Dinghuibacter silviterrae: one gene and its partner. The protein of the gene in region 2 interacts with the protein of the main gene of each other region in a pairwise test. Links are inferred from orthologs where the notes say so. Each region holds a gene or a part of one and is shown on either strand. Other genes may lie near its edges.

What was found. Proteins that work in one complex are often made in the same cells at the same time.
Region 1: the proteins of EDB95_RS16195 (region 2) and EDB95_RS07915 interact in binary tests that used the Escherichia coli proteins (3 or more experiments, as listed by UniProt). The link is inferred for Dinghuibacter silviterrae from one-to-one orthologs.

What each region holds. Positions count from the first base shown.
Region 1 is NZ_SODV01000001.1:1,767,277-1,770,988, forward strand. What follows is about bases 423-3,683. They hold EDB95_RS07915 (2-oxoglutarate dehydrogenase E1 component), read left to right. Parts: upstream 423-753; coding sequence 754-3,483; downstream 3,484-3,683. Other genes in these bases: rpsT (30S ribosomal protein S20), read right to left, coding at 423-536; odhB (2-oxoglutarate dehydrogenase complex dihydrolipoyllysine-residue succinyltransferase), read left to right, coding at 3,505-3,683. In the rest of the region: EDB95_RS07905 (M14 family metallopeptidase), read right to left, coding at 1-124; more of rpsT, read right to left, coding at 282-422; more of odhB, read left to right, coding at 3,684-3,712. UniProt on the Escherichia coli protein: E1 component of the 2-oxoglutarate dehydrogenase (OGDH) complex which catalyzes the decarboxylation of 2-oxoglutarate, the first step in the conversion of 2-oxoglutarate to succinyl-CoA and CO(2).
Region 2 is NZ_SODV01000001.1:3,762,619-3,766,213, reverse strand. Bases 282-3,265 are described here. They hold EDB95_RS16195 (ABC-F family ATP-binding cassette domain-containing protein), read left to right. Parts: upstream 282-763; coding sequence 764-2,767; downstream 2,768-3,265. Other genes in these bases: EDB95_RS16185 (hydroxymethylglutaryl-CoA lyase), read right to left, coding at 3,181-3,265; EDB95_RS16190 (hypothetical protein), read left to right, coding at 2,811-3,113; EDB95_RS16200 (DUF3347 domain-containing protein), read right to left, coding at 282-695. In the rest of the region: EDB95_RS16205 (M20/M25/M40 family metallo-hydrolase), read right to left, coding at 1-20; more of EDB95_RS16200, read right to left, coding at 111-281; more of EDB95_RS16185, read right to left, coding at 3,266-3,595. UniProt on the Escherichia coli protein: Genetic data indicate it may be involved in ribosome assembly or function.

The DNA of each region.
Region 1 (3,712 bases), 2.0 Mb from region 2 along the record:
GCTCCTTATAGTAGGCGATACAGCTATCATAGGTCGTTGTGGCAAGGCCGTTCGACCGTTCGAAGGAAGTGACCTGGGCGCTGGCGGTGCCGCAAAGGAGCAGGAATGCAAGCAAATGTCTCATACGTAAAAATTAGAGCCGGCCACGGGCCGGCTGGCCGAAGGCCCATAGTTAGCGGATTTTTGTGTCCGCCGTAAATTGTCAGTTACGGCGGACACAAAAATCAAAAGTCCCGAATTTTTCGGGACTTCCAAATAACTTATACGTGAGCGGCTTCTCCTTACGCGATCTTGTTGACGCGGATGGCGAGCTTGCTCTTCAGGTTGGATGCCTTGTTCTTATGGATGATGCCGTTCTTCGCCATCTTGTCGATCATGGCGATCACCTCGGGCAGTTTCCCCGCGGCGGCAGCTTTATCCGTGACAGCCTTCAGGTCCCGGATCGCGTTACGGGTGGTTTTACCCTGATAGCGATTCTTTTCCCTGCGCTTGGCGGCCTGACGTACGTCTTTTTTTGTTGCCTGATGATTAGCCATGAGTCACTATTATTTTTTGTCCGGTAAATTTAGGAGGGCAAAGGTAGGCGTTTTCGGTAAAAGAACAAGCCCCGGCCGGAGAAAAATAATATAATCTGGTTTCACCCCCCGGCGTTATGACAGAATTTTGACCGATATTTGCAAGGCCAAACGCGTAGCCGTTTGTCTCTTAACTTATGTTAAGCTGTTGGTTAACAACAGTATATACCAATTTCTCATGCAAGACTTTTCGTACATTACACAGTCGCACCCGGCCTATGTGGAAGGGCTCTATCAGCAGTACGCCAAAGATCCCCAGAGTGTCGATCCGGAGTTCAGAAAATTTTTTGAAGGTTTTGATTTTGCCGTATCCACCGGGGCTCCTGCCGCCCCCGCCCTCAATGGCAAGGCGCCCGGCGCCCTCGACAAGGAATTTGCCGTATACCAGCTCATCCTGGCCTACCGGAAAAAAGGCCACCTGGTCGCCAAGACCAACCCCATCCGCGAGCGCAAGGACCGGCACGCCAACCTGGACCTCAAGTACTTCGGGCTCAGCGAATCGGACCTCTCTACCGAATTTGAAGCAGGCCGGTTTATCAACCTGGGGCGAGCCACCTTGCAATCGATTGTGGCCTTCCTCAAAAAGGTCTACACCGGTTCGATCGGGATCGAGTTCACGTATATCAACGACCAGGAACAACTGGACTGGATGACCAAGGCGGTGGAAACCGACCTGCAGCAGCCCGTGCCCCTCGACCAGAAGCGCCGGATCATGGAAAAGCTCAACGAAGGCGTGATCTTCGAAAAGTTTCTTCATACCAAATATATCGGTCAGAAGCGTTTTGGCCTGGAAGGAGGCGAGAGCACGATTCCCGCCATGGACGCCATCATCCATACGGCGGCGGAAAACGACGTGCAGGAAGTGGTGATCGGGATGGCGCACCGCGGCCGTCTGAACATCCTGGCCAATATCATGGGGAAAACCTATGAGCAGATCTTTAGCGAATTCGAAGGCCAGGTGCCCACGGACTCGACCATGGGCAGCGGGGACGTAAAATATCACCTGGGTTTCCGGGGTGAGTATACCAACGGGGGCGAGAAAAAGGTCAACCTCCAGCTTTGCCCCAACCCCTCCCACCTGGAGGTCGTCGACCCCGTGGTGGCGGGTTTTTCCCGGTCCAAGGCCGACATCCTGTACGACAGCGACTTTGACAAAATACTGCCCATCCTGATCCATGGCGACGCCGCCGTGGCCGGGCAAGGGGTCATCTACGAACTCCTCCAGATGTGGAACCTGAGGGGCTACTATGTCGGGGGCACGCTTCACTTCGTCATCAACAACCAGATCGGTTTTACCACCGACTTTGACGACGCCCGCAGCGCCGATTATTGTACCTCTATCGCGTCCATGGTCAAGGCGCCCGTCCTCCACGTCAACGGCGACGACGCCGAGGCCGTGGTCAAGGCGTCCACGCTGGCCACCCTTTTCCGTCAAAAGTTTAACAAGGACATTTTCCTGGACATGGTGTGCTACCGCCGCCACGGCCACAACGAAGGGGACGAGCCCAAGTTCACCCAGCCCCAGCTCTACGCCCTGATCGACAAACACCCGGACCCCCGCGAAGTGTATACGCAATACCTCCTCGCGAACGGTGAAGCCGACGCCAAAGACCTGGCGAAGGAAATGGAAAAGCAATTCTGGGACGAGCTGCAAAAACGCCTCGACGAGATCAAGCAGCACCCCAAACCCTATACGTTCCAAAAACCCGAGTTGGAATGGCAGGCCCTGAGAAAGGCCCAGCCCGCCGATTTCGAACAATCCCCGGACACCGCCATCGCCGAGGAACAGTTCCGCGCCCTGTTCAAAGGGATCATGCAATGGCCAGCGGAATTCAAACCCCTGAAAAAGGTCGAAAAGCTCCTCCAGGACAAGATCAAGCTGTTCGAAACCGAAGGCAAGGTCGACTGGGCCACGGGTGAGCTCCTCGCCTACGGCAGCCTGCTGGTCGAGCAAAAAGACGTCCGTCTCAGCGGTGAAGACGTCAAAAGGGGCACCTTCTCCCACCGTCACGCGGTGATCTATGACGAAAACACCAATGCGGAATACAACCGCCTGGGGCACCTCCAGGACAACCAGGGGGCTTTCCGGATTTATAATTCCCTCCTGAGCGAATTTGCCGTCCTCGGTTTCGAGTTCGGATACGCGCTCGGCAGCCCCAACGCCCTGGTGCTTTGGGAAGCCCAGTACGGAGACTTTGTCAACGGTGCCCAAACCGTCATCGACCAATACGTGACCAGCGCCGAACAAAAGTGGACGACCCAGAACGGGATGGTCATGTTATTGCCCCACGGGTACGAAGGCGGGGGACCGGACCATTCCAGTGCGCGGATGGAACGCTTTCTACAAAGCTGTGCGGAATACAACATGGTCGTCACGAACATCACGACGTCCGCCAACTTTTTCCATGCCCTCCGGCGCCAGCTCACCTGGCCGTTCCGCAAACCCATGGTGAACTTCGCCCCCAAGGCCAACCTCCGGCACCCCGGTTCCTATTCCACCATGGATGAATTTCTGAAAGGTGGTTTCCGGGAAGTGCTCGACGACTCCTTTGTGAAAAAAGCAGACGTGAAAAAAGTACTGCTTTGCAGCGGAAAGATCTATTTCGAACTCCTGGAAAGACAACAGAAGGACAAGCGCCGGGACGTGGCTGTCGTCCGTCTCGAACAACTATATCCGCTGCCCTACCGTCAGCTCGAAGCGCTGTACAAGCAGTACGCCAAAGCGACCTGGTTCTGGGTACAGGAAGAGCCGCTCAACATGGGCGCCGCTTCCTTCCTGCAGATGAACCTCAAGGGGATCCCCTTCGGCGTCATCAGCCGCCAGGCCAGCGCATCCACGGCTACCGGTTACGGCAAGGTGCACAACAAGGAACAGGCAGAGATCATCGACACGGCTTTCAATATTTAAGTGTAGAACCAATCGTAGTATATGACCGATATTAAAGTCCCTGCAGTAGGGGAGTCCATCAGCGAAGTTACTTTGACGAAATGGGTGAAACAGACAGGCGCCTATGTAGAGCGGGATGAGGTGATTGCCGAGCTGGAAAGCGAAAAGGCCACCTTCGAGCTCAACGCCGTCGAGGCAGGTGTTTTGCAGACGCGCGTAGGAGAGGGGGAGACGGTAAAAATTGGTGCGG
Region 2 (3,595 bases):
ACCCATAAAGATCTTCTCATGTCGTTGATTTAGACACAAAAGCTAGGCAAGTTTGCCTCCAGGGCAAAACCAGGCTATGCAGGCGGGCGGGGTACCGGATGAACGGGTGATTACGGGTGCTCCGGCAGCGAATCCTTGATCTGCGCACACCCCACAGCCCCCAGATAGGGATTCATGATCCGCGTGGTATCCCCCACCGGGCTGATCCAGTCCCCCGGATTGTCATCCCCCAGGGCAGTCGCACATTCGGTCAGGTACAGGGTTTTCCGGTCATACCGCACCGTGCGCAACAGGTCGTACAAGTCCTGGGAAACCATATTCAGCTCCTGCCGCCGGGACGCGAGTGTAGCTTCACCGAGCAACCCTTTTAGCTCGGTGCGGGTATCCGACAACTGGCTGGTGGCCGTTTGAAAAACCAGGGTATCCACCGCAAAGTCCGTAAAATGAAGGCTGTCCAGCGTTGTCATGAACACACGCCCGTTTTGGCCGATCAGTCCCGTATCCCCCTTGGCAAAAGCTGTGACCAGGCCTTCGTAGCTCGTCATCATCCCGTCCAGGGATTGTCCGAAAGCGGCGGAATACTTGCCTTCTTTGACCGGTTGCGGCTTGGGGGCCGGCGGCGTGGCTTCCTTGTCTTTGTTGTTACAGGCCAGGGCGGCAAGCAGGATACAGACGGCCGGGACGAAACGACGCATGGCGAGGCAAATTTTTATAAAGGTAATGGATTTAAGGGGCGTAACTTTGCGTGCTTAAAGTTAAAATCATGCTCGCAGGCTTACAAAACGTAACCTTTGAATTCGGTGCCCGTTTGATTGTAAAAGAGGCCACCTGGCATATCCATCCGGGGGAAAGGATCGGTTTGATCGGGTATAACGGGACAGGCAAGTCTACCCTCTTGAAAGTACTCGTGGGAGAATACAGCCCGTCCAAAGGTGAAGTCATTCGCGGCCGGGGAACCAGCATCGGCTACCTGCACCAGGACCTCCTCAGCTTCGACACCAGTGAATCCGTTTTGAGGGTGGCGATGGGTGCCTTCGAACGCGTCCTCCAACTCGAAAAGGAAATCGAGGAGTTGGGTAAAATATTGGAGCAAAAAGAAGACGAAGCCCTCCTCATGGAGTATTCCGAAAAACTCCACGAGATCGACACGCTGGACGGGTACAACATCCACCACAAGACTGAAGAAGTCCTGCAGGGGCTTGGGTTTAACAACGCCGACCTCGAACGCCCGTATCAAACGTTCAGCGGGGGCTGGCGGATGCGCGTCCTGCTCGCCAAAATGATTCTTCAAAAACCCGATTTGCTCCTTTTGGACGAACCGACCAACCACCTTGACCTCCCGTCCATTGAATGGCTGGAAAAATACCTCGTCCACTACCAGGGCTCCGTCGTGATCATTTCCCACGACCGGTACTTCCTCGACCGCATGGTCACCAAGATCGTCGAGCTCTACCAGCAACAGCTCCATATCTATTCAGGGAATTATTCCTACTATATGGAGGAAAAAGTCCTTCGGACGGAGCTTCAGCAACGCTCCTTCGAAAACCAGCAGGACTATATCCGCCAGCAGGAACGTTTTATCGAGCGATTTAAAGCCAAGGCCTCCAAAGCGGCCGCAGCGCAAAGCGCCATGAAACGCCTCGACAAACTTGACCGTATCGAGGATGTCAAGGTCGAGCGTCCCGACTTGCGCATCAACTTTTCCGTCAACCAACAACCCGGTAAGATCCTGGTCACGCTCAAAGACGTCAGCAAAGCCTTTGGCAATAACGTCATCCTCGAACATACCGACGCCGAGATCAACAGGGGCGACAAGATCGCCCTCATTGGTGCCAATGGACGGGGTAAATCTACCGCCCTGCGCATCATTGCCGGAACGGAACCCTTTACCGGGGAACGCGTCTGGGGCCACAACGTCGTGGAAAGCTTTTACGCCCAGCACCAGCTCGAAGCCCTCGACGTCAACCAGACCGTGCTCGCCGAAATGTTGCACTGCGGCTCGCAAAAGACGGAGTTCGAATTGCGCACCCTACTGGGTTGTTTTCTGTTCAGCGGTGATGAGGTGGAAAAGAAAATCAAGGTCCTGTCCGGCGGCGAAAAAGCCCGCGTCGCGCTGGCCAAAGTCATCGTCAGCAAGGCCAACTTCCTCCTGCTCGACGAACCGACCAACCACCTCGACATGCACTCCGTCAACCTCCTCATCGATTCGTTAAACCGCTACGAAGGCAGCCTCCTCCTCGTCAGCCACGACCGCTATTTCGTCCAAAAGACCGCCAACAAAATCTGGGAAATCGACGAGAACCACCAGATCAAAGAATTCGTCGGTCACTACGAGGAATGGGTGGATTGGAAAAACCGCATGGCGGCCCGCGCCGCGGAGAGTGCTGCGCCCCGCAAGGGCAGTGGCAAAGCCGCGGCGAACGAGCCCGCGGCGAAAACCGCCGCCGCACCGGCCCCACCTCCGTCACCCGCCCCGAAGGTCAGCGCCCCCGCGCCAAAACCTGGGGGTGAGCCCATCGACAAAGAAGCCAAAAAAGAGCTCCAAAAACACCAACGCCGTTTCGAGCAGGTCGAAGCCGAACTGGCGAAAACCAACGCCCGCAAGGCCGAGCTCGAAGCCGCCCTCGGCAGCCCCGACGTATACGCCAACGCCGCCAGGTTCCAGGAGACGGAAAAAGCCTATAAGGACACGGTCGCCGCTATCGAGCGTCTCAACGGCGAATACGAAGTCGTTTTCGAGAAACTTGTGGAACTCGGCGGTGCCTAATTTTCGTATATTTCAAACATTATAAACACCTCAATTCAAAAAAATGTTTGACGAAATTTTACAAGCGGTTAAGGATCATCTGGCAGACAATCCCCAGGTCGCGGCATTGCCTGCCGACCAGCAAGAGGCGTTGCACAATGAAATTGCCCAACACGTAGCTAACCAGGCGGGTGAAGGCGGTGCGGGCGGCGGCTTGCTGGGTGCCCTCGGTGGGGGAAGCGCCCTGACCAGTGCACTCGACGGGGGCGTCAACAGCCTCGCCGAAAAATTCGGGCTGAGCCCGGAAGTATCCGGGGCTATTACCTCGGCCTTGCCGGGCTTGCTACAGAAATTTACGAGCCAGTAGCCGCCGCGCGCGGCGCGTAGCCGTGTGCACACGCACGGCGCGGTGCCGCGCAGCCGTCGGCGCCGCCCTACACAAAGATCGTCCCCGCGAAAGCCCTGGCCTCGTCCAGGGCTTCGCCATTGATATGCGTTTCGTACCCATGCGCATGCAGGTAGGAAACTATATCGGACGTATCCAGGTTCCCCACGAGCTCATCCTGCGCCATAGGACACCCGCCAAATCCACCGATGGCCCCGTCGATACGGCGGGAGCCGGCGTCAAGGGCGGCGGCGACCTTTTCGGAGACCTCGCCCGGGCGGCTGTGGAGGTGGACGCCGATCTCCATTTCAGGGAGCGCGTCCACGACGTGTTTGGTGAGGTGAAAAATATCGGAAGGACTGGCCAACCCTACGGTGTCGGCCAGGGATATGCTGGTGATCCCCATGTGGGCGAGCTTTTGGGCCCAGTGGTAGACGATGTCCTTCGAGTAGGCGTCACCGTAG